4 regions of the Pseudarthrobacter xylosi genome follow, and region 1 is predicted to be linked to each of the others. Evidence: riboswitches for the same ligand, from Rfam matches in the RefSeq annotation. Region 1 holds a riboswitch; each other region holds the start of a gene.
The links. A riboswitch is a leader RNA that binds a small molecule or an ion and turns the genes downstream of it on or off. The one in region 1 is predicted to bind thiamine pyrophosphate.

Region 1 (7,034 bases):
GTCAGCGCGGACCAGATGGGCCACGAGCGCTGAGAGCCTGTCGTTGTCGCCGAACCGGATCTTGTGCGTGGCGACCGTGTCGTTTTCGTTGACCACCGGCACCACGCCGAGGTTGAGGAGGCGGTTCAGTGCACGGAACGCGTTCGCGTGGTGGCTGCGACGCATGAGGTCATCTGCCGTTAGCAGCACCTGGCTGACGGTGACGCCGTGGGCGCCGAATGCGTGCGTGTAGCGCGCCATCAGCAGGCCCTGGCCCACGCTGGCGGCAGCCTGCTGGGTCGCGAGGTCACGAGGACGCTTGACCAGGCCGAGGGGCGCAAGCCCTGCGGAGATAGCTCCCGAGGAAACCAGGATAATTTCGGTGCCGGCGTTATGTTTGGCGGCCAGGACATCTGAGAGGGCGGTCAGGGACTCTTCCGAGATGCCGCCCTTGATGCTGGTCAGCGACGACGACCCTACTTTGACAACGATCCGGCGGGCCCGGGCGAGCACCCTGCGGTCGTCTTTGGGTTCCTCGATGATTACTGCGGAACTTTCGGTCATTTCAGTGGCCTCACTCGTCATCTTCCACGCCCAGTCCACTTTCAGTGACCGGCTTGGCAGCGCGGCGGCCGCTGACCGATTCGGTCCAGATCCCGGCCTTGCGCTCGGCCTCGAGCTCGGCACGGGCGGCAGCCTTGGCCTCCCGGCGTTCCACCTGCTCGTCCCGCTTCTGTCCGCGGGTAGGCCGGTCGCCGATGTCGGCGAACCGGACGTCGGTGCCACGCGGGGCGGCCAGCAGTTCTGCGCCGGCCATCATGGTGGGTTCCCAGTCGAAGACGACGCCGTCGTCCTCACCGATCACCACGGTGTCGCCCGGAGTGGCGCCCTGCTTGAACAGTTCGTTTTCGACGCCGAGCTTGGCCAGACGGTCCGCGAGGTAGCCGATGGCTTCCTCGTTGGTGAAGTCGGTCTGCTTAACCCAGCGGACGGGCTTGTCGCCCAATACGCGGAAGAGCGGCTCGAGGTTCTTTTCCTCACGGCGGATCTTGAAGCCGGATTCGTTGACGGCACGGGGCCGGAGGATGGGCGGCTGGACCTTGGGCGGGGCGGCCGCGAGGGCGGCACGGGCGGCCTGGACGATTTCCGCCATGGCGAAGCCCAGCTGGCGGAGACCCTCGTGGCTGGTAGCCGAGATTTCGAAGACCCGGTAGCCGCGTGACTCGAGTTCCGGGCGGACAAATTCAGCCATGTCCTTGCCGTCCGGCAGGTCTACCTTGTTCAAGGCGACCAGGCGCGGACGGTGGTTCAGCGGAACCACTTCGCCGTCGGCACCCGCGAAGCTCATGTCTACAGAGTATTTTTCCAGCTCGGCCTCGATGATGGCCAGGTCTGCCAACGGGTCGCGGTCCGATTCAAGCGTGCCGCAGTCCAGCACGTGCACCAGGGCCGCGCAGCGCTCCACGTGGCGCAGGAAGTGATGGCCAAGGCCCTTGCCTTCGCTGGCGCCCTCGATGAGGCCCGGCACGTCGGCAATGGTGAAGCGGACATCGCCGGACTGGACAACACCCAGGTTCGGGATCAGCGTGGTGAACGGGTAATCGGCGATCTTGGGCCGCGCGGCGGACATGGCTGCGATCAGGCTGGATTTTCCGGCAGAGGGGAAACCCACCAGCGCAATATCGGCGATGGACTTCAGTTCCAGCACAATGTCACGGGCGTCACCCTCGATACCCAGCAGGGCGAAGCCCGGGGCACGGCGCTTCTGCGAGGACAGCGAGGCATTGCCCAGGCCGCCCAGGCCGCCTGCGGCCGCCACATATTCGGCGCCTTCGCCGACGAGGTCCGCAAGGACGGTGCCGTCCTTGGCCTTGACCACAGTGCCGTCCGGCACCGGCAGGATGAGGGTCTCGCCGCTCTTGCCGCCGCGCCAGTCACCCATACCGGGGCCACCGTTGGTGGCGTGGCGGTGCGGGGCGTGGTGGTAGTCAAGCAGCGTGGTGGTCTGGTGATCAACACGCAGGATGACGTCGCCGCCGTCGCCGCCGTTGCCGCCGTCGGGACCGCCCAGGGGCTTGAACTTCTCACGGTGGACAGAGACACAGCCGTGGCCGCCGGTACCGCCGGATACGTGCAGTACTACCCGGTCTACAAAGCTCGCCACGTGGATCTCCTCAGTGCTGTTTCCTGGACGCCCAAAGGCGCCAAGACGATTGTAATGCGGTTAAAAGAACAGTGGAGCGGACCAAATGGTCCGCTCCACCGCTTCAGAACTATTTGTTACTCTGCAGCTGCAGCAGCAACGATGTTGACAACGCGGCGACCGCGGCGGGTGCCGAACTGAACGGCTCCCGGGGCCAGTGCGAACAGTGTGTCGTCGCCGCCACGTCCAACGCCGGCGCCCGGGTGGAAGTGGGTGCCACGCTGGCGGACGATGATCTCGCCTGCGGAAACTACCTGGCCGCCGAAGCGCTTGACGCCGAGGTACTGGGCGTTGGAGTCACGACCGTTGCGAGTGGAACTCGCGCCTTTTTTATGTGCCATTTGAAATGCCTGCCTTTAAATTCTGGGGAATCTGCTGAAGAACCTGAACAGTAACGAAGAGTTACTTGATACCCGTGATCTTGACCTTGGTCAATTCCTGACGGTGACCCTGGCGCTTCTTGTAACCGGTCTTGTTCTTGAACTTCTGGATGACGATCTTCGGACCACGGAGGTCTTCGAGGATCTCAGCCGTAACCGTTACCTTGGCCAGGTCCGCAGCAGCAGAGGTGACTTTGTCACCGTCTACCAGGAGCAGTGCGGGCAACTCAAAAGTGCTGCCGGCTCCACCGGGGACGCGGTTCAGGGTAACGAAGTCTCCAACGGAAACCTTCTCTTGGCGGCCGCCTGCGCGGACAATCGCGTACACCACTTGGGAACTCACTTCTCTCGACGTTTATTACTAAATTTGCGTGCTGAACCCGATTCCATATTTGGCTGGGTTCTCGCTGTGCCTCAACGCCGTGGGGTCGTAACCCAAGTGTTGGCGTAAGCACCGAAGATCTAGAATACGCTAATTTTGCCTTCGGCCGCAAATGAGGCTGGTTACGGTCGGTTGTCTGTGATAGGACCCACAAGCAGGTACTGCACTGACAATCCAAAACCGTGCCTGACTATCGTACAGGCCACGCGGGCCCCAGACTGTCAGGAATGAATTCGCGGCGCGTCGAAAAATTCCACCTCGAACCGGCACGACTGCCTGAATGACACGAGCATCGCTGCACGTTCATCGTCGGAGGCACTTCGGCCGGCGTCGTCGGCCAAGGTGATCGCCTCGCGGGTGGCATGTGCGAAGTCCTCGTCAGCATAGGCACGTAGCCAGTCAGCATAGGGATGCGCCGCTGGTGCACCGGCCGCCAGGAACTCCTTGTGGAGGGACTGTCCCACCTCGGCGTACAGCCAGAAGCACGGCAGCACCGCAGCCACGAGGACCGCGTAGCTGCCGGAGGTTGAGGCAGCCAGCAGGTGGTCCACATAGGACTTGGTGACAGGTCCAAGGACGGAGTCCACTGTCCTGGTGCTCAGCCATGTGCGGTGCAGTTCGGATTCGACTTCAAGGCATTGCCGGGCAGATTTTGCCCAGAACACCTGGGCGGCTTCCGTGGGCGCCAGCGCACTGGCCCGGGCAAGGACCCGCGAATAACCGTTGAGGTAGATGGCGTCCTGGGCGAGGTAATAGGCGAACTGTTCCTCAGCCAGCGTGCCGGCCGCCAGGTCGCGGATGAAATCCAGCCCGTAGATAGCCTCAAGTTCCGGCTCCGCCGCCCGCCGCAGCGTCTGTGCGAATTCGCCGGCTGCCGGAACCTGTTGCATGTGGTGGAAGTGGTTGATGGGGCCGTTGCCCGTGCCCACCTCGAGTTGGTCAGCCCCCTGCAGCGCCCCGACCAGCCAAGGCTTCACTTGCCGGAGTGTGGCTTCCCAGTCTCCCAGTCTGGCCTGGACTGTGGCCATGGCCGACGACAGCGAGCAGCCGGTGCCGTGGCTGTTGCGCGTGGGGATCCTGTCCCCGCTCACTTCCACTACCTCGTGGCCGAGCAGCCCGACGGCGTTGACCAAGGCATCCGGGCAGGCACCGCCGTCGAGATGGCCGCCCTTGACCAGGACAGTGGCACCGGTCGCGGCGGACAACCGCTGCCCCTGTCCGAGCGCAACAGGCCAGTCCCGTGCCTGCGGCTCCCCCACCAGGATGGCCAATTCGGCCAGGTTGGGGGTGATCAGGTCCGCGAGCGGGAGCAGCTCCCGCAGGGCTGCCTCGGCAGACTCCTGCAGCAGCCGGTCTCCGCTGGTGGCCACCATCACCGGATCAAGAACGACGACGGCGGGACGCACCCTTTCCAGCCAGTCACGGACCACGCCAATCACGGCGGCGTCGCCCAGCATGCCGATCTTGACCGCGTCGATGGTGATGTCGTCGCTGATGGCGCCTAGCTGCTGGCCCAGGAAGGATGCCGGGGGGACGTGAACCGCCCGGACCCCCTGCGTGTTTTGGACTGTCAGGGCGGTGATGGCCGCCATGCCATAGCCGCCAAGGGCGGCAATGCTCTTCAGATCAGCCTGGATCCCCGCGCCACCTGACGGGTCTGATCCGGCAATGGACAGCACCCGCGGGACGACACGGAGCACGGGGACGTTGGCAGACAGGCCTGGCGCCGGCTGGACCTCAACCTGGTTGGCTGAGAATTTCGACAGAGCGGCCGCGGGTGGTGCAGGAGGAAGGACAGAAGTTGAAGCCAAAAGAGACATCCCTTCGCCGGTGCTAACCGGACAGGTTCAACGGGTGTGGATCTCAGCCGGCACTCTGCGCGGCACCCCGTGTCGGTCACCAGCCTAGCGTTCCTCAGGACTTAACGCCGGACGCCCGGACGCAGCCCGTAATTCACGGGTGCGTCCGGGCGCCGTTGTGGTGGCTTGCCCTGCTGTTTGTCAGAGCTCCGAGGCCGGAACCCCTACACCCAGGATGATGGGCGCGTTCGTGGCCGCTGGTTTGTCGGCCACAGCAGCCTTGACGGGCTCCGGGGCCTTGGCGGCATGGGTGCGTCCGGCGGCAGCCGCCGGACCGGCTTCGTGATGCTCCACGGACGTCGCGTTGGCTGCACCCTGGGCACGGCTGGCACTCCGGTTCCGCCGGGGACGGCGGGCGCGGGGCTCCTCGGTGTGGTCCGAGTAATCCTTCTCCGCAACGGCTGGCTGCTGCTGACGGACTGGTTCGGCCGGCTGGCTTTCAGTTGACAGGGCCGCCGATGGCGTGCTTTCCGCTACGGGGGCCGGCTCGCCAAGGTGGGCGAAGGCCTCCGCGAGGCGGTCAAGCGTCAAAGCAGGTGCGTGCGGCTGGTCCTCGTGATGCGCCACGAACGGCAGTACCACCTGCTCGCCGCCGAACGTCAGCACAGCGGCCGGGCGGCCGTTGGAGTCCGTCTCGGGCCGCTCAGCCGGCACCGGCGCAGCGGGAGTCTGTCCCGCTGCTGCTGATGCGTGAGCAACTTCGTCGTCGTGCAGGTGCGCAGCATGGGCTGCGGCCGCAATGTTCGCAAGCGCGGCCCGCGTGGCCTCAGCCTTCGCATGGCGCTCGGCATCATTGGGTTCCGGGTGGACCGTGTGGATCTGCACCGGAGCTGCCGGCGCCGTTTCCAGCGGCTGGCCGCCACGTCCGCGGCGGCGCTTCCGGTCATTGCGGCCACCCGGCTGGCTGTCCGGGCGCTGGCTGTCCGTGCGCATGCCGTCGGTGCGCTGATCGTTGATGCGGGGTTCCTGCCGGCTGTCCACCCGCTGCACGTGGTGCTCAGCGGCTACGATGTTGGCGCGGCGGTGTTCCACGGGGTCGTCGTGGGTGACGATTCCGCGGCCTGCACAGGTTTCACACTGCTCCCCGAAGACTTCCAGGAGACCGGTGCCCATACGCTTTCGCGTCATCTGCACGAGTCCCAGCGAGGTCACTTCGGCAACCTGGTGCTTCGTCCGGTCGCGGCCCAAGCATTCCACCATACGGCGGAGAACCAGGTCGCGGTTGGATTCGAGGACCATATCGATGAAGTCGATGACGATGATGCCGCCGATGTCGCGGAGCCGGAGCTGCCGGACAACCTCTTCAGCTGCCTCAAGGTTGTTCTTCGTGACGGTTTCTTCGAGGTTGCCGCCGCTGCCGGTGAACTTGCCGGTGTTGACGTCCACCACGGTCATGGCTTCGGTGCGGTCGATGACCAGCGAGCCGCCCGAGGGCAGGAAGACCTTGCGTTCCAGGGCTTTGTGGATCTGCTCGTCGATCCGCCACGCCGCGAAGATGTCCGTGTCCTTGGTCCACTTTTCCAGGCGGCCCACGAGGTCCGGGGCAACGTAGGTGACATAGGCCTCGATGGTGTCCCAGGCCTCTTCACCGGAGACGATCAGCTTGGAGAAGTCTTCGTTGAAGACGTCACGGACCACCTTGATGGTGAGGTCAGGTTCGCCGTAGAGCAGCTCCGGGGCGAGGATCTTGGTGGACGTGGACTGGCTTTCGATGCCCTCCCATTGCGCGCGCAGCCGGTTGATGTCGTGCGTGAGCTCCTCTTCCGAGGCGCCTTCGGCAGCGGTGCGGACGATGACTCCGGCGTGCTCGGGGAGTCGGTCCTTGAGGATGCGCTTGAGGCGGTTGCGTTCGACGTCGGGCAGTTTGCGGGAAATGCCGGTCATGGAACCGCCGGGCACATACACGAGGTAGCGGCCGGGCAGCGAGATCTGGCTGGTCAGGCGTGCACCCTTGTGGCCCACGGGGTCCTTGGTGACCTGGACCAGGACGGTGTCTCCGGACTTGAGCGCGTTTTCGATCCGGCGCTGCTTGCCTTCGAGGTTAACGGCTTCCCAGTTCACTTCACCGGCGTACAGAACGGCGTTGCGGCCGCGTCCGATGTCAACAAACGCCGCTTCCATGGACGGCAGGACGTTCTGAACCTTGCCAAGGTAGACGTTGCCGATCAGGGAGTCCTGCTGGGTCTTGGAGACAAAGTGCTCGGCCAGGACGCCGTCTTCGAGGACGCCGA
Region 2 (7,034 bases), on a different contig from region 1:
CCGGCCGGCCGCCGCGCCCGGAGGTGACCGTCGACGACGTCGTACCCGAGGTCGCCAAGAGCTGTCCGGTCGGCACGCGGCAGCTTCCCGGCGTCGAACGTTTCCAGCAGGTCCGGGCGGCGTTCCGCCGTCCGCCGGTACTGCTCGTGGCGGCGCCACTGCGCGATCTTCCCGTGGTTGCCGCTCAGCAGCACCGCCGGGACATCCCGGTCCCGCCAGCTGGACGGTTTGGTGTACACGGGGTATTCCAGCAGCCCGTCCGAATGCGATTCCTCCACCAGGGAATCGGGGTTGCCCACCACGCCGGGCAGCAGCCTGCCGATGGCTTCGACCATCGCCAGAACGGCCACTTCGCCGCCGTTCAGCACGTAGTCGCCAAGGCTCATGGGGCGCACCGTGAAGTGCTCTTCCGCCCACTCGATGACACGCTCGTCGATGCCCTCATAGCGGCCGCAGGCAAAAACCAGCTGATTCTCTTCGGCGAGCTCATAGGCCAGGGCCTGGTTGAAACGCTCCCCTGCCGGCGATGGGACGATCAACACCGGCTTGGCGGACCCGTGCTCCGTGGTTTCGGCGCCTGCTCCAGCGCCTGCGGCGACAGCAGCCAGCGCCTGCGCCCACGGCTCCGGCTTCATCACCATGCCGGCACCGCCGCCGTAGGGGGTGTCGTCCACTGAACGGTGCTTGTCCGTGGTGAAATCACGCAGGTCATGGACGCGCAGGTCCAGCAGGCCGTCCTGGCGGGCCTTGCCGATGAGCGAGAGTTCCAGGGGCGCCAGGTACTCCGGGAAGATACTGACGACGTCGATTCTCATCTACGCGTTTTCCTCCGGTTCGCCGGCAGCGGCTTCGCCATCGTTGACCTCAAAGAGTCCGTCCGGCGGCGTCAGCAGGACAAAGCCGTCGGCCACATTGACCTCCGGCACGATCTGCTCCACGAACGGGACCAGAATTTCCTTGCCTTCCGGTGTTTCAACCACGAGCAGGTCCTGGACAGGCAACGTGTGCAGGGCGGCGACCTTGCCCACCACCTGCGAGCCTACGCGGGCTTCGAGCCCCACGAGTTCGTGCTCGTACCAGCCTTCGTCGTTGTCCTCGTCCAGCTCTTCGGTCTCGATGAAGAGCTTGGCGCCACGCAGGGTCTCTGCCTGGTTGCGGGTTTCGATTCCCTCGAACGCAAGCAGCAGGATGTCCTTATTCCACCGCGCACTCTCAACAATGAGTGCGCTGGCGGATGCAGGCTCCACCACAAACTCCGTACCGGGAACGAACCGGTCCCCGGGAGCGTCGGTCAGCACCTGGACCGTCACTTCGCCGCGGATTCCATGCGGTTTGCCGATTCGTGCCACCTGAAGCTGCATCTGTTCCTCTGTCTGTGATCGTGCCGGGATTAGGCGATGTGGTGAAAGCACTCCGGCCCCTCCACCGTTGCTGGTGGAAGGGCCGGAGCAAAAACTGATGTTGCCGAGCGCTTAGCGGCGGCGGTCGGTGTCGACGACGTCGACCCTGACCGGTTCGCCGTCTGCCAGTGCAGCCACAACGGTGCGCAGTGCCCGTGCGGTGCGGCCCTGGCGGCCGATCACCCGTCCCAGGTCATCCTGATGAACACGAACCTCGAGGGTGTCCCCGCGGCGGTTGTTCTTCGAGCTGACCTTGACATCGTCAGGCGAATCAACGATTCCCCGGACGAGGTGTTCGAGCGCTTCTGCCAGCAATCTACTCAGCCTCGGTGGTCTCTGCTTCGGCCGGGGCCTCGGCTGCGTCAGACTGCTTTGACTTCTTGGTGATGGCTTCCGGGATAATCACGGAACCCTTCTCCGGGGCGACAAAGGCAACCTTCGGAGCTTTGGTCTTCAGGGTGCCTTCCTGGCCCGGGAGGCCCTTGAACTTCTGCCAGTCACCGGTGATCTTGAGGATCGCGGCAACCTGCTCGGACGGCTGTGCGCCGACGCCGAGCCAGTACTGGGCACGGTCCGCGTCAACCTCGATGTATGAGGGCTCTTCGGTGGGGTGGTACTTGCCGATCTCTTCGATGGCACGGCCGTCACGCTTGGAGCGTGCGTCCATAACGACGATGCGGTAGTACGGTGCGCGCATCTTGCCAAAGCGCTTAAGGCGAATCTTTACGGCCACTTTTGTGGTCACTCCTGTTTCAGAAAAGGGGTAAACCGACGTTCTGCACCCGTGGGGCGGGCCATACTTGCGGGTTCAAAGGACAGGATCCAGACGCGGAGAGAGGGGCCACGCAGATCGAGTACCTATTTATTGTGCCAGATCAGCGTCCGGATTTCGACTTGACACGTACGGATGGAGCAGCCGGCCGGCCACGGCAGGCCTAGGACGACCAGACGTAGACCCCGGTACGCGCGGCGTCATCGATCGAGTTGGCCAACTCGGCGAACTTCTGGACATACGCCCGGGCTTCGACCACGCCGAAGGGCATGTCATCCTGGGCGGCCCACTTTTCAGCGACTTCATCCAGGACATTGCCCTCCCCCTCAGTCTCATAACTGAGCAGGTCCGCCAGGGCACGCACCATGGCCGGCGGAACCCCAAGGAGCGAATCGCTGGCCACGTCAACCATGGCCAGTTCGTAGTCAGCGCCACCGGCGTGCACCGCAGCACCGGCAAGATCACCCAGCTGTTCGATTTCGAAATCGCTGATTCCGGGAATCCGCAGGGCCTGGCCCGCCGGGGTGCCACCCGCATCCAGGACGACCGCCCGCTTCAGCGCGGCATCGTGAGTGGAAACAAAAATTTCAGTGAAGCCCATGGGAACAGCCCTCATTCCGTCGACGGTGCGGCCCAGAAGGACTGCATCAGATGCCGCCCCGGCCGTTCAGAATCAGCCTAGTACAAGGCGCCCCGCACATTGGGCATCCGTGCTCAGCGGACGGCGACACGGATCCTGTTGCGCCACGGATCCTCGAACCGAAGCTCGGCGCCCGTGTGGTGCGAGGCCACGCCGGCGACCTTCAGACGGTCGGCGAGCGCACCGACGTCGTCCGCGGAAGTGACCTCGATGAGCACTTCACCCAAGCCCAGGGTGTCCTTGCGGGGACCGGCGCCGCGGCTGTTCCATACGTTCATGGCCATGTGGTGGTGATACCGGCCGGCGGAGACAAACAGCGCCTGCCCGTGCCAGCCTGCCGTCTTTTCGAAGCCCAGCGTGCCCACGTAGAAATGGTGCGCCGACTGGACGTCACCCACCTGGAGATGGACGTGGCCCACCCCGGCTTCGGTGGCCTGCTGGCCGGCCACGGACTCCTGGGTCAGGTGCTGCTCAAGGTAGCGCTGCGGCGGCAGTGCCAGGCTGTCCATCACCACATCCTTCCCATTCCAGGACCAGTTTTCACGGGGCCTGTCCCAGTACAGTTCAATGCCGTTGCCCTCGGGGTCATTGAAGTAGAAGGCCTCGCTCACGAGGTGGTCGGCGCTGCCCGTGAAGGACCGGGGTTCGTACTGGGCTGTGGTGGCTACCGTGGCAGCCAGTGACGCCTGGTCATCAAAGAGCAGTGCCGTGTGGAACAGCCCGGCCTCTCCCCTGCCTGGCAGGTTCAGGGACGGGGCGGCCGCGAGATGGACCAGCGGACGTTGCAGGCGGCCAAGGTAGACGCCGCCATCCTCTTCGGCCACAACCTCAAGGCCGAGTGCGCGCTGGTAGTAATCGGTCATCAGCTTCATGTCGCCCACCTTGAGCATCACGGTGCCCATGGAGAGGTCGGCAGGAAGGAGATCCCGGCTGGTGGCTTCTGCAGTCATTGAACGCTCCCGGTCCATTGGCCTTCAGTCGAAGGCGGCTATACCACCAATTTACTTGAAGCTTCAATTTAATTCAAGTGCTTGAACGGATAGGTTGCGACCCCGTTTCGTGATTGCTGTCACCGGGCCGCCCGCGGCCTGTGGTAGCTTCGACTTGACCACACGGGAGCCCTTGCAGGGGCTGAGATCGGGCTGACGCAGCCTGCGACCGTTGAACCTGTCCGGGTAATGCCGGCGAAGGAAGTGAGTATTCATTGAATACACAAGAATCACAGCTGATCCCTGCCCAAAGTGGGGCCGACCAGGATCAACCGCTCCAGCCAGAAACCCAGTCACTGAAGTCCCACTCGCTGGCGTATATCACCGATGAAGCAACGGGCATCCAGGTTCCAGTGACCGAGATCGCACTGGAGCCGTCGCCGAACGGTGAGGCGAACGGGCCTTTCCAGACCTACCGCACGGCGGGTCCGGGCAGCGATCCGGTGGTGGGCCTCAACCCGTTCCGCTCGGAGTGGATCGCCGCCCGCGCCGACACCCAGCCCTACAGCGGACGGGAACGGAACCTGCTCGACGACGGCAAGTCTGCCGTGCGCCGCGGCGCGGCCTCTGCGGAGTGGAAAGGGGCACAGCCAGTGCCCCGCCGCGCCGTCGACGGCCACACCGTCACCCAGATGCACTACGCGCGGCAGGGTCACATCACCACCGAGATGCAATTCGTTGCCCTCCGCGAGAACTGCGACGTGGAACTGGTCCGCAGCGAAGTCGCTGCCGGTCGCGCCATCATCCCCAACAACATCAACCACCCGGAATCCGAACCGATGATTATCGGCAAGGCCTTCCTGGTCAAGATCAACGCGAACATCGGCAACTCCGCCGTGACCAGCTCCATCGCCGAGGAAGTGGACAAACTCCAGTGGGCCACCCAGTGGGGCGCCGACACGGTGATGGACCTGTCCACCGGCGACGACATCCACACCACGCGGGAATGGCTCATCCGCAACTCCCCTGTGCCCATCGGCACGGTGCCCATCTACCAGGCCTTGGAGAAGGTCAACGGCGAGGCCAACGCACTGACGTGGGAAATCTTCCGGGACACCGTCATTGAGCAGTGCGAGCAGGGTGTGGACTACATGACCATCCACGCCGGTGTGCTGCTGCGTTATGTGCCGCTGACGGCCAACCGCGTCACCGGCATCGTCTCCAGGGGCGGTGCGATCATGGCGGGCTGGTGTCTGGCCCACCACCAGGAGAACTTCCTCTACACGCACTTCGACGAGCTGTGCGAGATCTTCGCCAAATACGACGTCGCGTTCTCTTTGGGCGACGGACTGCGCCCGGGAGCGACGGCTGACGCCAACGACGCCGCCCAGTTCGCGGAGCTGGACACCCTGGCGGAGCTGACGCAGCGGGCGTGGGACTTCGATGTGCAGGTCATGGTGGAGGGTCCCGGGCACGTCCCGTTCCATTTGGTGCGGGAAAACGTGGAACGCCAGCAGGAACTCTGCAAGGGCGCACCGTTCTACACACTGGGGCCGCTGGTCACGGACATTGCCCCGGGCTATGACCACATCACGTCCGCCATCGGCGCCACCGAAATCGCCCGCTACGGCACAGCCATGCTTTGTTACGTCACGCCCAAGGAGCACCTTGGCCTGCCGAACAAGGACGACGTGAAGACCGGGGTGATCACGTACAAGATCGCCGCCCATGCAGCCGACCTTGCCAAGGGCCACCCGGGCGCCCATGCACGGGACGATGCCCTGTCCAAGGCCCGGTTCGAGTTCCGCTGGCGGGACCAGTTCGCGCTGTCCCTGGACCCGGTTACAGCGGAGGCCTTTCATGACGAGACGTTGCCGGCCGAGCCGGCGAAAACGGCGCACTTCTGCTCGATGTGCGGCCCGAAGTTCTGCTCCATGAAAATCAGCCAGGACATCAGGGACGAATACGGTTCCGCAGATTCGCAGGCGGCCATAGCCGAGGCCTACAGCGGGATGCGCGAAAAGAGTGCGGAGTTCCTGGCCGCCGGCGGGAAGGTCTACCTCCCCGAGCTTCGGATCCCTGCCGGGAGCTGACTGCTCAGGATGCCTGCACCGAGCGTGACCTGCCGACGCTGGCGATGAAGGACCGGATGGCTCGGTCACCTTCGGCAGAGTCCTGGGGCCGGTGTCCTCCCGCAGCAATGCGGTGCAGGGCGCCGGTTTCCTGCAGATATCCGGCGATCTCCTCGTAGAGCGGTTCCCAGCCGCCAGTCAAGACCATGGTGGGAACTCCCGGAACAATGTGCAGCGGGGCATCCCAGGAAGGTGCCTGCAACCGGAGCCGGCGAGCTGACCGTTTCTCCTCCGGTGTGGCGGGCTCCTGCAGGTCCATTGCGAACATTCTTCGCACGAACTCACGCTGGAAGTCGTCGTCGCTGAGCTGGCGCCGGATGTCGAACAGCGGTTGCATCAGCGCCCTGTGGGCAGAGGTGGCCGGCAGTTCGGCGGTCAGGGACAAGCACGCCGGTTCAACCAGCGTGAGGGAAAACACCAGGTCGGGGCGTTCGACGGCGGCCATCATGGCCGCAATGGCGCCCTCGGCGTGGGCCACAACGTGGCCGCCGGCGGCACCGCGGCCGTCATCGGCCAGTGAGCGCAAGATGATGGCGGTGTCTTCGGCGAACGAGGACTCCAGGGGCTCAGCAACGGGGTCAAAGCCGTGCCGCCGCAGGAACAGGGCGTCGTACGTGAGCGCCATTCCGTGCTGGCGCGTCCACGCCGCCGCACCGAAAAGTCCGGCGCCGTGCACGAACACTACCCGCTGTTTGAACATGACCCAACCCTATTCCACGGCGCCGACATCCCGATTGGGCAGCAGTAAGTGTCGGCGTGAATGCGCAACACAACCCTTGCTGCTACCCAGCCAAGAGGGGTGGTTACTTGCCGAGGAACTTGTCGAATCCCTTAGGCAGGTTCAACTGCGAAGGATCGAAGTCGCCGCCCTGCTGGCCGAACGACGCGCCCGTGGGAAGAGCTTTCGCCGCGCCGGCCCTACGGGCTTCGGCGTCCTTGAGCTCCTGGGCAGCCTTGGCAGGGTTGCCTGAACGGGCCTTCTTCTTCGGGGCGTTCTTGCCGCCCTTCCGCGCACCGCCGGGGCCGGCCATTCCGGGCATCCCCGGCATTCCGGGCATGCCGCCGCCCTGGGCCATCTTCTTCATCATCTTCTGGGCCTGGCCGAAGCGCTCCAGCAGGCCATTGACCTCAGAGACGTGCACACCTGAACCGCGGGCGATG
Region 3 (7,034 bases), on a different contig from region 1:
GCAGCTACCGCCAGACGAAGTTCCAGGTCCCCATCCCGGCCGCGGCAACCACTGCGGCCGCCGCGATCAGCCCGCCGCCCACCAGCACCCAGGCGTCCAGCGTCGAATATGTGGATTCCCGGGCCCACGTCCGCTGCGCGGTGCCAAACCCGCGCGCTTCCATGGTGATGGCCAGCCGGGACGCCCGGCGGATGGCCTGGACCAGGAGCCCAAAGCTCTGCCCGAGGGTGGCGCGCAGCCGTTGCACCGGGCTGCCCTGCGAGCCCACCCCGCGGGCGCGCCGCGCCATGCCGATGGTCTGCCATTCCTCGGCCATCAGTCCCACCAGCCGCATCGCGGCCAGCGTGCCGAGGACAAACCGGTGCGGCAGCCGGGCCTTCTGGGCTAGCGCGTCGGCGAGGTCTGTGGGGTCTGTGCAGGTCATAAGCAGGATCGCCGGCAGTGCTATCGCAAGGCCGCGGAGCATAAAACCGATGCCCAGCTGCAGGGAACCTTCGCTGATGGACCAGATCCCGACGTCGAGCAGTACAGCGCCGCTGTCCGCCGCGACGATCGCCGTGCTCCAGCCGCCCAAGGCGGCCGCGATCATAAGCGGCCAGCCGCGCTGCCACAGCAGGCGCACGGTGAGGCCGGCCAGCGGAAAGAGCGCCAGCTCAGCCACAAGCGCCACCGAGGCTGACACCCAGTCGATGGAGAGCGCCAGCACCAGGGTGATGAGGAAAACGACGGCGAACTTGGCCAACGGGTTGGCGCGCGTCAGCAGCGCCTGATTGCCGCGGAGGGTCAGGGCATCCCTCATGCCGCACCTGCTTCCTGGCGGGCGCCGCCGCGTGCGGCCGGGCCGAGCCGCAGTTCGGCCCCGCCCAGGACGGCACTGAATTCCTGGTCGTGGGTGACGGAAACCACGGAGGTCCCGGCGTCGAGCAGTTCGGAGAGGAACGATGCGAGCTCGGCCCAGGTGTTGGCGTCCTGGCCGAAGGTCGGCTCGTCGAGCACCAGCACACGCGGGTGCGCTGCCAGGACGGTGGCCACCGACAGGCGCCGCTTTTCGCCGCCGGACAGTGTGTAGGGATTGGCGTCCACCAGATGGGTCAGGCGCAGCCGTTCCAGCAGCTCATCAACCCGCTCCTCGCCATGGCCCAGGTGCCGCGGGCCGAACATCAGTTCGTCCAGCACTCGGCCGGTAACAAACTGGTGCTCGGGTTCCTGGAAGACGGTTCCGATGCGGGAAACCAGCTGGTTGGCTTTCCATTTGAAGGGGTCGATCCCTGCCCCCTCGGAAAGCTCGACGGCGGCAGACACCTTTCCCGCCACCGGCGCCAGCAGTCCGGCGAGGGTCAGCGCAAACGTTGACTTGCCGGCGCCGTTGGGCCCCGTGACGGTGAGTGCGTGGCCGGCACGGACCTGCGCCGTGATGCCCTGCTGCACCGGGACAGGGGGGATGGTCCGGAAGCCGCGGCGCCGCGGACGCTCCCGGGAGACGGAAAGGTCCTCGGCGGCCAGCAGCAAGTCACCGGAACCTGCGGACGCGCGGCGGCGGGTTGCCGGAACATACCCCGGCACCCAGACGCCCGCGCCGATCAGCATGTCCCGTGCCTCCGCCAGCACCTGGTCCGGCGGCCCGTCCAGCAGGACAGCCGACGAAGCGGTGGAAGTTCCAGCGGAGCCCGCTGCGGAGCCGGGCTGGAGCACCACGATCCGGTCCACCAGGTCCTTCCAGACCGACACGCGGTGCTCCACCACCACCAGTGTGGCGCCGGTTTTGTCCAGGCAGCGGCCCACGGCATCGCGGACTTCCAGCACGCCGGCGGGATCCAGGTTCGCCGTGGGCTCGTCCAGCAGGATCAGCCCGGGCCGCATCGCGAGGATCCCGGCCAGCGCCAGGCGCTGCTTCTGTCCGCCGGACAGGGCCGACGTCGGGTGGTCCAGCGAGAGCCCGGCGGCACCGGTCCCGCCGTCGGCGCCCAAACCGGCTCCACCGTCGGCTTTGAAATCGGCTCCGCCACCGGCATTAAAACCAGCTCCGCCACCGGCGTTCAAACCTGCCCCGGCACTTCGCAGCCCGACGTCGTCGAGCGCTTCATGGACGCGCCGCCAGATCTCATCCCGAGGCACGGCTAGATTCTCGGCGCCGAAGGCGACGTCGTCACCCAGGCGCGACAGAACCACCTGCGTTTCCGGATCCTGCTGCATGAGCCCCGAGCGGCCGCGCTGCCCTCGGGGCACCACCCCGTCGATCAGCAGCGAACCGGTTTCGTCGGCGTCGTCCCCTTCATCCCCCAGCACCCCGGCGAGCGCGTGCAGCAGCGTTGACTTGCCCGCGCCTGACGGGCCCAGCAACAGCACCCGCTCGCCGGGAGCGATGTCGAGGTCGAGCCTGTGGACGGCGGGGGTGGACCGTCCGGCATGCCGCCAGCCCCAGCCACGGGCGGACACCGCGGCGGGGCGCACTCCGGAAGTGCCGGCGTCGGAAGCGGTCATCAGTTGAAGACTGGCTCCGACGCTGCCTTCCGGGACGCGAACGAGCTCAGCACACCGGTCTTGGCCAGGCCGCGGGTGGCGATCCAGGACAAGCCGCCAGCGATCACTGCGCCGGAGAGGGTGCAGAACACGATGTACGCGAGCTTGTCGGCGGGCTCGTAGGCGATGTTCCAGCCCCACGGCAGGAACGAATCATTGAGGCCGCAGAACAGGCCCGCCCCGGCACCGGCCAGCAGCGCGGCGATGAGGTTGTACTTCTGGTGGAGGAAGGATTTGAACCGGAAGTTGCCGTACACCAGCAGGAAGAACACCAGTTCGGCGCCCAGGCCCTGCAGGATTCCGGAGATCAGCACCGTGGCGCCGTACTGCGAACCCATGATGAGTTCGCCTGTGGCGGCCACCGCTTCGCAGAAGAGCGCCGCACCGGGTTTGCGGATGATGAGCATGCCCAGCACCGCCGGGATCATCCAGCCGCCGGCGAGCAGGCCTGTCAGTGGGGGGTAAACGGCGTTCATGGGGGCGGAAACTATGCCGGCGCCCTGGGACCAGGCCCAGAAGATCACGCCGCCGGTGATGGCAATGAGCGCCGCCACCACGATGTCCACAACACGCCAGGTATTGCCGGTCTTTTTGATTGCTGCAGTTGTCATTCGGTCCTCCTGAGGAACAGGAGGGGAAAGTGCCCCGGCGTGCGGCGCTGCCGCCGTTTGCCGGACACTTCGAGAACTCGACTCCCTTGCGCCGGTACTAACCGGATCAGGTTCGAGGGTCTGCGGCTGTCCGCACTCTCAGCGCCCACCTGCGGTTCCCTGGCAAAGCCAGTGACGTCCGACGGCGGCGCTCCCCTGTCGTAATAAATCTGCCCTGATGGGCGTGGTCAAGTTTACACCGCGGGAGGGGTAGATTGTGGGCCATGACTGCCAATAACCCGACTGTGACTGCGTTCAATCCCGATGCGACGGTGCCTCAGCCGGCGGGGCTCCTGGAGGCCCTGATTTCCCGCATCGAGGGCGAGATCCGCGAGCTGCAGTTTCCCCATTTCACCCGGGATGATTCCCTCAACCTGGGGCTGCTGCTGGTGGAGCTCGGCAAATCGCGCCGGCTGCCCATCGCGATCGACATCACCAAGGGCGAGCAGGTCCTTTTCCATGTGGCCCTGGACGGCGCCACCACCGACAACGAGCACTGGATCCGGGCCAAGCAGCGCACCGCCGCCAGGTACGAGATCCCGTCGCTGCTGGTGGGCCTCCGCGGCAGGCTGCACGGCGGCCGGATCGAGGACCACGGCTGGTACGACGAAACCGTCTACGCGGCCCACGGCGGCTGCTTCCCGGTCTACGTCGCCGGCGTGGGCGCCGTGGCCACGGTGACGGTCTCGGGCCTGCCCCAGATGCAGGACCACGATCTTGTGGTGGAAGCCCTGCGGGAGATTCTGGAGTCCATGCAGCCGGGTTAGGCTAAAGACAGTCCCGGATCCGCTCACAAGGAGTTCTACGAATGAACCTGTTCATCAAGCTGCTCGGCACGGCTATCAGCCTCGGCGCCGGATTCGTCGGCACCAAGGTGGTCAATACCGTGTGGGAAAAGTCCACCGGCCGGAAGCCCCCCACCGGCAAGGACGAAGACACTCCCACCACCCTGCGCTCGGCGCTGACGTTCGCGCTCATTTCCGCCTCGGTCAGCACCATCATCCAGGTGCTTGCCAACCGCGGCACGCAGCGGGCCATCACCCGCTTTGCCAAGTCCCAGGACATCGTCTAACCCTGGCAACGCCTAACTCTGGCGCGCAGGCCGGCGGCTGACGCTCAGTCCCGCCGGCCGCCGTCGGACGCTTCATCCTTGGATGACTCATCCCGTGCCGATTGGGCCGCCTTCTGGACCACGGCTTCGAGTTCATCGGAGCTGAGGAGCTCGCGGTGCAGGTGTTTGGTGCGGTAACCGGCGCGGCCCACCATATGGGCCGAAACCGGCACCGTCAGCAGCTGGAAAATCCAGGCCACCAGCAGCACTGGCCACACCCACCAGGTGCGCAGCTGCAGGCCGATGGCCGCCAGGAGCAGGAACAGCCCCAGCACCTGGGGCTTGGTGGCCGCGTGCATGCGGCTCAGCAGGTCCGGGAAACGGAGCAGCCCCACGGCGGCGGCGAGCGACATGAAGGCGCCCAGCACCAGGAACACCGCGGACACGGTATCGATGACGTTATCAACCACGCTGACCTCAGGATTCATTGGCTTGCTCCCGCCGGTCGGCCACGAAGCGCGCAACCGTCACTGACCCGATGAAGCCGACGATGGACAGCGCCACGAGCAGCATCAGGTTGTTCAGGTGCCGGTTGACGGCCATGTCGATGCACAGGCCCGCGCCGAGGATTGCGAGCAGGACGTCGGATGCCAGCACCCTGTCCAGCAGCGACGGGCCGCGGGAGATCCTGATGATGGCTCCTGCCGCCGCCAGCGAAAGAATGACTGCCGTGACAGCCAGGACGGTCTGCATCATGCTGCGGTCTCCTGCCGGATTGCTTCGAGTTCTTCGCGGGTGCCCATGATCCTGATCAGGCCCGCTTCGATGGAGCGGACCTCCTTGCGAAGGCTCTCCACCTCTTCCGGGCTGCTGACGTTGAGCGCGTGGAGGTACAGGGTGGAGGTTGACCGGTCCACCTCCACCACCAGGGAGCCCGGGATCAGCGAAATCACGTGCCCGGTGGCGGTGACCATCAGGTCCTGGTGGCTCCGTAACGGCACCGCGACGACGGCGTTGACCACCCGCGGGCCACGGACAGCCGCCAGATACATGACCTCAACGCTTGCCGCCGCCACCCTGCCTAGGAAACGCAGGACAAAAGGCCCGGCGTGAAGAATATTGAAGCGGCCGCTGAGCTCTACCTGCGGCAGGTAGAACATCCGGGCCACGAGCACGGCCAGCAACGCGCCGAAGAGCAGGTTGCCGGGACTGAAGTCCTGCCACAGGGCTGCCCAGACAATCACCAGCCATACCAGCAGGGGCAGTTCCTGGCGCAGGGAGATCCGGTGGCGGCTCATTTGCCCCCTCCGTTTTTCAGTGCCAGCGCGGGAACTTGTGTGTCCTCACCCAGCACGGCCTGGATGTAGGCGGACCGGTCCAGCATCTCGTGGGCGGCCTGGTCCGAGACTGTGAACAGCGGGCCTGCGAAAACCGTGAGTGAGACGCCCAGGACCACCAGGCCCAGGGTTGAGCCCACCATGGTGCGGGGCAGCAAGATGACGTTTTTGCGGCCAGCCCGGCTGCCGGTGTCCGAATCCTCGGGCTCAGCCAGCAGGACGGGGTCCGGGTGTTCGGCATCCGAGGGCTTGCGCCAGAACGCGCGGTTCCAGACCCGCGCGACAGCCAGCAGGGTCAGGAGGCTGGTGACCACACCGCCGATCACCAGGGCGTAGGCAAGTGGCGTGCCCAGTGCGATGCCTGCCTGGATGAGCCCCACCTTCCCCAGGAACCCGGAGAACGGCGGGATCCCGGCCAGGTTCATGGCGGGGATAAAGAAGAGCAGCGCCAAGATGGGCGACAGCTTGGCAAGGCCTGCCAGCCGGTCCACGGAGGAGCTGCCGCCGCGGCGTTCGATCAGGCCTGTGACCAGGAAGAGGCTGGTCTGGATGGTGATGTGGTGGGCAACGTAGAACACGGCGGCGCCCAGCCCTGCCACCGAGGACATCGCCAGGCCGAACACCATGTAGCCGATGTGGCTGACCAGGGTGAAGGACAACAAACGTTTAATGTCGCTCTGGGCCAAGGCGCCAAGGATTCCCACCACCATGGTCAGCAGCGCCGCCACCATCAGCGGAGTGTTCAGGCTGTCGCCGGGGAAGAGCAGGGTTTCCGTGCGCACCATCGCGTAGACGCCCACTTTCGTCAGCAGGCCGGCGAACACGGCCGTGACCGGCGCGGGCGCCGTGGGGTAGGAGTCAGGCAGCCAGAACGAGAGCGGGAACACGGCCGCCTTGATGCCGAAGGCCACCAGGAGCATAACGTGCAGCAGGGTCTGGGTGCCCTCGTCCAGGTCCGCGAGTTTGATGGCGAGGTCGGCCATGTTCACGGTTCCGGTGGCGCCGTAGACCATGGCGATGGAGATCAGGAACAGCACCGAGGACACCACGGACACCACCACGTAGGTGACGCCGGCGCGGATGCGGGGGCCGGTTCCGCCCAGCGTCATCAGCACATAGCTTGCCGTCAGCAGGATCTCGAAGCCGACGTACAGGTTGAACAGGTCCCCGGACAGGAAGGCGTTGGACACCCCGGCCACCAGGATCAGGTAGGTGGGGTGGAAGATCGACACCGGCGCGTCCTGGTCGCCGTCGGCCATGCCCTGCCCGGTGGCGTAGACCAGCACGGCGAGGCTGACAGCGGAGGACACCACAAGCATGAGGGACGAGAACTGGTCCACCACCATCGTGATGCCCCACGGCGGCAGCCAGCCGCCGATGTGTACCGCGGCGGTTCCGCCGTCCCACACAGATGCCAGCAGCAGGCACTCCAGCAGAAGCGTCACCGACAGCACGCCGATGCTCACTGTGCGCTGG
Region 4 (7,034 bases), on a different contig from region 1:
CATCGGTGTTCAGGACCATCCGCGTTTCCTGGCGCTTCTGGACCCTGCCCGTGTTGAACGGCGGGTCAACGTATATCAAGGTGAAGGCGCCGTCCGGCAGCGAGGGGAGGTACTCCGCGTTGTCCGCGTGAACCACCAGGTTGCTGCCGTCCGGCGCCCAGACGGTGTCAGTCATCGAGGCTGTTATGCCTCGGTGCTGCGCTGCTGCGGGCCGTTGTCGGCACCGGCCACCACTTCGCCGTTGCGGCGGCGGGTCCGGGTCCGGCTGCGACGGGCGCGGGGGTCCACTTCGCCTTCGGCCGGAGCCGCGGTAGCCGGCTCTGGGGCGGGGCTGGTGCCGGCGGTCGCCGCATCAGAGGTACGACGACGGCGGTCACCGGAGCGTCCGCCGGGCTCGCTGGTGCGGCGGCTGCTGCTGTCCCGAGCGCCGGAGCGGCCGGCGTCGCGGTTGCTGTCGCGGCCGCCGTCACGGCCGCCGCTGGGGCGGGTGTTCTTTTTGCCGGTCTCGCCCAGATCTTCGAGGACCTCTGCGTCGACACCGGCCAGCACGCGCTTGTTGCGGGGCAGGCGGCCCTTAGTGCCTTCCGGGATGTCCAGCTCTTCGTAAAGGTGCGGCGAGGAGGAGTACGTTTCCACCGGCTCCGGGACACTGAGTCCCAGGGCCTTGTTGATCAGGCCCCAGCGCGGCATGTCGTCCCAGTCAACGAAGGTCACGGCGGTGCCCTTGTTGCCGGCGCGGCCGGTCCTGCCCACACGGTGCAGGTAGATCTTTTCGTCTTCAACGCACTGGTAGTTGATGACGTGCGTGACGTCGTCGACGTCGATGCCGCGGGCGGCGACGTCGGTGGCCACCAGGACGTCCACCTTGTTGTTGCGGAAGGCGCGGAGGGCCTGCTCGCGGGCGCCCTGGCCCAGGTCGCCGTGGATGGCGGCGGCGGCGAAGCCACGGTCCACAAGCTCCTCGGCAACCTTCGCGGCAGTGCGCTTGGTCTTGGTGAAGATGATGGTCCGGCCGCGGCCGCGGGCCTGCAGGATGCGGGCCACAACTTCGATCTTGTCCATGCTGTGGGCACGGTAGATGAGCTGGCGAATGTCGCGCTTGGTCAGGCCCTCGTCGTCAGGATCAGCGGCCCGGATGTGGGTGGGCTGCGTCATGTAACGGCGGGCCATGGCGATGACCGGGCCTGGCATGGTGGCGGAGAACAGCAGCGTCTGGCGGACCGCAGGGGTACCGGCGATCAGCGTTTCCACATCCGGCAGGAACCCGAGGTCCAGCATTTCGTCAGCCTCGTCAAGGATGACCATCTTGACGTTCTTCAGGACCAGGTGCTTCTGCTTGTAGAGGTCGATGAGGCGGCCCGGAGTACCGACGACCACCTCGACGCCGTTCTGCAGGGCCTCCACCTGGGGCTCGTAGGCGCGGCCACCGTAGATGGTGGTGATGCGGGCGTTGCGCTTGCGGGACGCGTTCTGGAGATCGTTGGCCACCTGGACGGCCAGTTCGCGGGTGGGCACGATGACCAGGGCCTGCGGTGCACCCGGAACGGCGAGCTTGTCATAGCCGGCGTCGTCCGGACCCACCACACGCTGCAGGGCGGGAATGCCGAAGCCGAGGGTCTTGCCGGTGCCGGTCTTGGCCTGGCCGATGATGTCGTGGCCCGAAAGCGCCACCGGCAGGGTCATGGCCTGGATGGGGAAGGGGTGGGTGATCCCGGCATCGGCCAAGGATTCCACAATGTCGGCGCGGACGTTGTAGTCCGCGAAGGATTTCTCCTCGATCTCGTGCGGCTTCTCGTCCGAGATGATGGTTTCTTCCGGCTCGAGGACTTCGAGGCCGGAATCGTCGATCAGAAGTTGGTGCGTATGCAATTCACTCACAGTGGAGTTTCCTTAATTCATTGGGCATTGGCGCTGCCTGCTCAACGGGCCGGCCAACGTGGCCGTTCCGGAGCACGCTCGAAGCGCGCAAGCAAATCCAGTGGAAGCCGATCGCGGGCTATCAAATGCTGGCACTGGTGACCAACGGGTGCATCTCAAGATCGCGTAGGGGCGGGCTTGTTGAATTCAAAATCAAGGAAATCAACGACCGGGCATCCATATCTACTTCTTCAGTCTAGCCGTACGGACCCGGAATCCCGGCTTTGGGCTGAACAGGCAGGGCGCCAAACCGTCAGGCCAGCAGCTCGAAGTGGACTTCGCGGGCGGCAATATCGGAGGAGATCAGGCGGACCCTCACCTTGGTGCCCGATTCCAGATCGCCGGCGCAGCGGGCCGTCACGGCGGGTTCGGCGATCTGGATGATCCCCGAGGGACCGTTCCCGTTTTTCGCGGCGCCGTTTCTCGCAGTGCCGTTCTTGGCGCCGTTGCCGTTTTTCCCGTTGCCGTTTCCGTTGTCCTTTTGTGGCTTGGAGCCGGAGATCACGATCGCATCGAATTCCTGGCCCACATGGTTGACCAGGAGCGCGGCTTCCACAGTATCCAGCGCCATGCGTTCCATCCGCGATGCCAGTTGGTCGGATCCGGCCATGATCTCCGGCAGGGACGGCAGGGCTTCCCGCGCCCAGTCCGGTACAGGGTTGCCGTTGCTCAGGGCTTCGCAGATCACCAGCACGAAGCGGTCGATAAGGCGCCGGAGCGGTGCCGTGGTGTGGGCGTAGGCGGCGCCGATGGCGGACTGGACGGCGGCGTCCGGGACGGTGCCGTCAAACGCCGTGTAGCTGGCGCCGCGGAACAGCATGCCGGCCGAGTGCAGGATGGCCAGTTGCCGGGGCTCTGTCGGATCAAGGCTGCGGAGGTATTCGCCGTAACTGATTTTGCCGTCCCACGGCTTGCCCAAGGCCTCGGTCTGGAGGCGGAAGTGGCGCAGGGAGCGCTCGTCCGGCGCCGGCATGGTGCGCAGGATGCCCACTTTTCCTGCCAACATCAGGTTCGCCGCCGCCATTCCGGTCATCAGGGAAATCTGGGCGTTCCAGTCCTCCACCGGAAGCTGCGGTGCCGCGGCAATCCGGTAGCCGCCGTCGGGCAGTTGCACGATTTCCTGCTCGGGCATGTTCAGGCTGGCGCCGCCACGCTGCCGCTCCAGCTCAACACGCTTGAGCCCCACTTCCTTCAGGAGCTGGAGCACGGGACCGGCTGTCCCGGCGTCGAGTTCGGCCTGGACTCCCTTGTAGCTCAGCTTGGCCCGGCTGCGGATGGTGGACCGCCGCACGCTCACAGTGGCGACCTGTGCGGCGTCGTCCAGCCCGAACTCCCAGACATAGGCGGAACAGAGCTGACCGGCCAGGAGGCTGCCGGCCCCTTCGCTGATGACCTCCGGATGCAGCGGAATACGGCCGTCAGGGACGTAGAACGTCTGGCCGCGGCGGCGGGTCTCTGCGTCCAGTCTGCCGCCAGGGCGGACAAAGGACGGCACGTCAGCGATGGCGTAAAGCACCCGGTAGCCAGTGTCTGCGCGCTCGATGAACAGCGCCTGGTCCAGGTCAGTGGAGGACGCCGGATCGATGGTGAGGAAGTCCACGTCCGTCAGGTCAGCGCCCGGCAACTCGTGTGCGGCCACGGCCGCTTCCGCGTCCCGGACCGCCTCCGCGGGGTTAGGGCCCCGGCAGTTCAAGCTCGGTCCGCAGGGCGCTCAGTGCCGCCGCGAGGTCGTTGGTCTGCTCGTGGACATTTGGGGCCAACCGATGATGTGACACGAAAATTAGGTTAGCCCGATTTCCATGGATCGTGCACGCCCACCGTCCGCCACGCGGGGGATTGTCAGGATGCGCCCGCGTCCAGGGCGGCCACGAATGCCGCCGCGGCCGCTGCGGGATCGGAGGCCTCGGTGATGGCACGCACCACAACAATCCTGCCGGCACCGGCCTCCACCACCTGCTCCACGTTGCCAAGATCGATGCCGCCGATGGCAAACCAGGGCAGCGTGGCCTGGATGCCACCGGCAGCGCGGACTGCTTCGGCCGCATACCGCACCAGGTCAAGGCCGACGGCGGCCCGACCGGGTTTGGTGGGAGTAGCCCAGACCGGTCCGACGCAGAAGTAGTCCAGGCCGCGTTCGGACGTCAGCCCGCCGGACAGCCGGATGGCGCCTTCGATCTGCTCGGCGGTGTGCGTGGAAAGACCGACCGCAACGCGCCCGCCCAGCAGCGTACGGGCGGAAGCAACCGGCAGGTCCTTCTGCCCGATATGGAAGACGGGGGCGCTGGACAGCAGCGCGATATCGGCGCGGTCGTTGACCGCCCACAGCCTTCCGTGGCGCTCGGCCGCAGCCTGAAGCACGGCCAGCAGCTCCAGTTCCTCCGCCGCCTCGATGGACTTGTCGCGGAGCTGGATGATGTCCACGCCACCGGCAAAAGCCGCGTCCACAAACTCGCCAAAGTCCCCGCGGTCCCGGCGCGCATCAGTGCACAGGTAGAGCCTGGCACTGTGTGGGATGCCTGTGGCCACGCCGCCGGTATGGTCTGTTCCGGCTAGGGATTCGGGAGCGGAGGAGGTGGCGGAGGGCGTGCCTGCAGCGGCGAAGGATTGCGCGTTCATGGAAACCAGCCTAATTCCCCTAAACTGGGCGGGTACTGCGGGAGCCCGTTACAGCCGTCACAAAGCGGCCGGGCTGAGAGGGCGTCAGAGCCGACCGCTTGACCTGATCCGGCTAGTACCGGCGTAGGGAAGGAACCAGATGCCCCCCGCAATAAGCAGCCCACCTGTGACTGCATCAACCAGCGTCCCGGCCAGCACGGCCGCCGTGCTGCATGCCGACGTGGCAGTCATCGGCGGTGGAGTGATCGGCCACGCCATCGCCTGGGAGGCCCGGCGATCCGGCCGTTCCGTTGTGCTGATCGATGACGCGCCCGGGAGCGGCGCCAGCTGGGCAGCCGCCGGCATGCTTGCCCCTGTGAGCGAACTGCATTACCAGGAGGAAGACCTGCTGGAGCTGATGCTTGCATCCTCCGGCCTGTGGCCCGCCTTCGCGGCAGACCTCGCCCTGGCGGGGGCTGGCGAGACCGGATACCTGACGACGCCGACCCTCGCCATCGGCGCGGACGCTGCGGACCGCCGGGCGCTGATGGACCTCCGGGCTGTGCAGCAGGCCAGCGGCCTGGTGGTGGAACCCCTGACTGTCCGTGAGGCCAGGTCCAGGGAATCCCTGCTCAGCCCGGCCATCTCCTGTGCCCTGGACATCCCCGCCGACCACCAGGTGGATCCACGGAAGCTGGTGGCGTGCCTCCAGGAAGTCCTGGCCCTCCATGAACCGGGGGCTGGAACCGCCGTGGCAGGTGCCCGCAGGGGATTCGCCGTTGACCACCGGGCCACTGCCCTTCTCTGGCAGGACGGCCGCGTCAGCGGCGTGGCGCTCGCCCACGGCGGAACTGTCCGGGCCCGGGAGACCATCGTGGCCAACGGATTGCAGGCGGCCTCGCTGGAAGGCCTGCCGGCAGGACTGCTCCTGCCCCTGCGGCCCGTCTACGGTGACATCCTTCGACTGGCTGTTCCGCAGCACCTGCGCCCGCTCCTCACCTCGACAGTCCGCGGAATGGTCCATGGTGTGCCGGTTTACATCGTTGCCCGACAGGACGGCACCGTGGTGATTGGGGCAACGCAACGGGAGGACGCGCTCGCCGGGACAGGCGATGGTGCCGTCTCAGCCGGTGGCGTCTACCAGTTGCTGCGTGACGCCCAGGTCCTGGTGCCAGCCGTCTCGGAGCTTGAACTCCTGGAATGCACGGCACGGGCAAGACCGGCGACGCCGGACAACGCGCCGCTCCTGGGCCGCGTTCCGGTTTCCGCACCAAGGCCGGGGAACGCGGGGAACCCGGGGAGCACAGGAGACATTGCAGGGCTGATCATTGCCACCGGATTCTTCCGCCACGGTGTGCTGCTTGCTCCCGCGGCGGCAGCCATCTGCCGGGACCTGCTGGACGGCCGGACAGACCCGCGATGGGGGGCGCTCAGCCCCGCCCGCTTTTCTGGAAAGCACCACGTAGCCGGCACACAGGCCCCACCCAAGGACATCAGCAGCATGAAGGACCTCGACCCGCAGAAGGAATCAGCATGAACATCACCCTCAACGGCTCGCGCCATTCCGTGGCGGACGACGCCTCCATCACCACCCTCATCAGCCAGATCACAGGCCGGCCCCTCGCAGCCAACGGCCAGGCGGAAGACGGGCAGAAACTCGGCGTCGCCGTCGCCCATAACTCGGAAGTAGTACCCCGCAGCCAGTGGTTCGTCACGGCGCTCGCCGAAGGTGACGACGTCGAACTGGTCACAGCAGTCCAGGGAGGCTGACACCATGACAGTAACCAGCAACATCAGCACACAGAACCCGCCGGAGGCCGCCGACAGGCTGGTGATCGACGGCGTCGAGCTCGGCTCCCGCCTCATCATGGGCACCGGGGGAGCCCCTAGCCTGGACGGGCTGGGCGCTGCCCTGCTGGCGTCCGGAACCGAACTGACCACGGTGGCCATGCGGCGCTATTCGCCGGCCGAATCAGGGTCCCTTTTCCAGCTTCTGGTGGACCACGGGATCCGGATCCTGCCCAACACCGCAGGCTGCTTCACCGCCCGGGACGCGGTCATGACGGCGGAACTCGCCCGCGAAGCGCTGGAAACCGACTGGCTCAAGCTGGAAGTCATCGCCGACGAACAGACCCTGCTGCCGGACGCCGTGGAGCTGGTGGACGCCACGGAACAGCTGGTAAACCGGGGCTTCAAAGTGTTCGCCTACACCAACGATGACCCGGTCCTGGCCCTGCGGCTGGAAAACCTGGGTGCCACCGCGGTTATGCCGCTCGGAGCGCCCATCGGCACCGGCCTGGGAATCCTGAATCCGCACAACATCGAACTGATCGTCTCGCGCGCCTCGGTGCCCGTGGTGCTGGACGCCGGCATCGGCACGGCGTCCGACGCCGCACTGGCCATGGAGCTTGGCTGTGACGCCGTGCTGCTGGCCACAGCGGTCACGCGTGCGCAGAACCCGGCACTCATGGGGGAGGCCTTCAAACACGCCGTCATCGCCGGTAGGCTGGCGAAAGCGGCCG

Region 2: linked by a shared signal. The riboswitch ahead of thiC (phosphomethylpyrimidine synthase ThiC) and the one ahead of thiD (bifunctional hydroxymethylpyrimidine kinase/phosphomethylpyrimidine kinase) in region 1 are both predicted to bind thiamine pyrophosphate.
Region 3: linked by a shared signal. The riboswitch ahead of ACZY1F_RS03715 (ECF transporter S component) and the one ahead of thiD (bifunctional hydroxymethylpyrimidine kinase/phosphomethylpyrimidine kinase) in region 1 are both predicted to bind thiamine pyrophosphate.
Region 4: linked by a shared signal. The riboswitch ahead of thiO (glycine oxidase ThiO) and the one ahead of thiD (bifunctional hydroxymethylpyrimidine kinase/phosphomethylpyrimidine kinase) in region 1 are both predicted to bind thiamine pyrophosphate.

What each region holds. Positions count from the first base shown of each region.
Region 1 is NZ_JBVAYT010000003.1:472,180-479,213, forward strand. Features, by position in the region: gene proB (glutamate 5-kinase) at 1-543, opposite strand, end outside; gene obgE (GTPase ObgE) at 554-2,143, opposite strand; gene rpmA (50S ribosomal protein L27) at 2,260-2,523, opposite strand; gene rplU (50S ribosomal protein L21) at 2,585-2,893, opposite strand; gene thiD (bifunctional hydroxymethylpyrimidine kinase/phosphomethylpyrimidine kinase) at 3,166-4,764, opposite strand; TPP riboswitch at 4,747-4,844, opposite strand; gene ACZY1F_RS09785 (Rne/Rng family ribonuclease) at 4,945-7,034, opposite strand, start outside.
Region 2 is NZ_JBVAYT010000006.1:25,180-32,213, forward strand. Features, by position in the region: gene trmD (tRNA (guanosine(37)-N1)-methyltransferase TrmD) at 1-815, opposite strand, end outside; gene rimM (ribosome maturation factor RimM) at 816-1,361, opposite strand; gene ACZY1F_RS13885 (RNA-binding protein) at 1,473-1,715, opposite strand; gene rpsP (30S ribosomal protein S16) at 1,717-2,133, opposite strand; gene ACZY1F_RS13895 (hypothetical protein) at 2,336-2,773, opposite strand; gene ACZY1F_RS13900 (VOC family protein) at 2,887-3,762, opposite strand; TPP riboswitch at 3,915-4,022, shown strand; gene thiC (phosphomethylpyrimidine synthase ThiC) at 4,017-5,834, shown strand; gene ACZY1F_RS13910 (alpha/beta hydrolase) at 5,839-6,573, opposite strand; gene ffh (signal recognition particle protein) at 6,677-7,034, opposite strand, start outside.
Region 3 is NZ_JBVAYT010000001.1:785,352-792,385, forward strand. Features, by position in the region: gene ACZY1F_RS03705 (energy-coupling factor transporter transmembrane component T family protein) at 5-799, opposite strand; gene ACZY1F_RS03710 (ABC transporter ATP-binding protein) at 796-2,481, opposite strand; gene ACZY1F_RS03715 (ECF transporter S component) at 2,481-3,131, opposite strand; TPP riboswitch at 3,197-3,338, opposite strand; gene ACZY1F_RS03720 (heme-degrading domain-containing protein) at 3,395-3,937, shown strand; gene ACZY1F_RS03725 (DUF4235 domain-containing protein) at 3,979-4,242, shown strand; gene mnhG (monovalent cation/H(+) antiporter subunit G) at 4,287-4,709, opposite strand; gene ACZY1F_RS03735 (MrpF/PhaF family protein) at 4,699-4,977, opposite strand; gene ACZY1F_RS03740 (Na+/H+ antiporter subunit E) at 4,974-5,519, opposite strand; gene ACZY1F_RS03745 (Na+/H+ antiporter subunit D) at 5,516-7,034, opposite strand, start outside.
Region 4 is NZ_JBVAYT010000004.1:290,283-297,316, forward strand. Features, by position in the region: gene ACZY1F_RS11430 (DNA-methyltransferase) at 1-175, opposite strand, end outside; gene ACZY1F_RS11435 (DEAD/DEAH box helicase) at 184-1,878, opposite strand; partial or broken gene ACZY1F_RS11440 (RNB domain-containing ribonuclease) at 2,171-3,692, opposite strand; gene thiE (thiamine phosphate synthase) at 3,757-4,533, opposite strand; TPP riboswitch at 4,561-4,680, shown strand; gene thiO (glycine oxidase ThiO) at 4,673-6,049, shown strand; gene thiS (sulfur carrier protein ThiS) at 6,046-6,282, shown strand; gene ACZY1F_RS11460 (thiazole synthase) at 6,287-7,034, shown strand, end outside.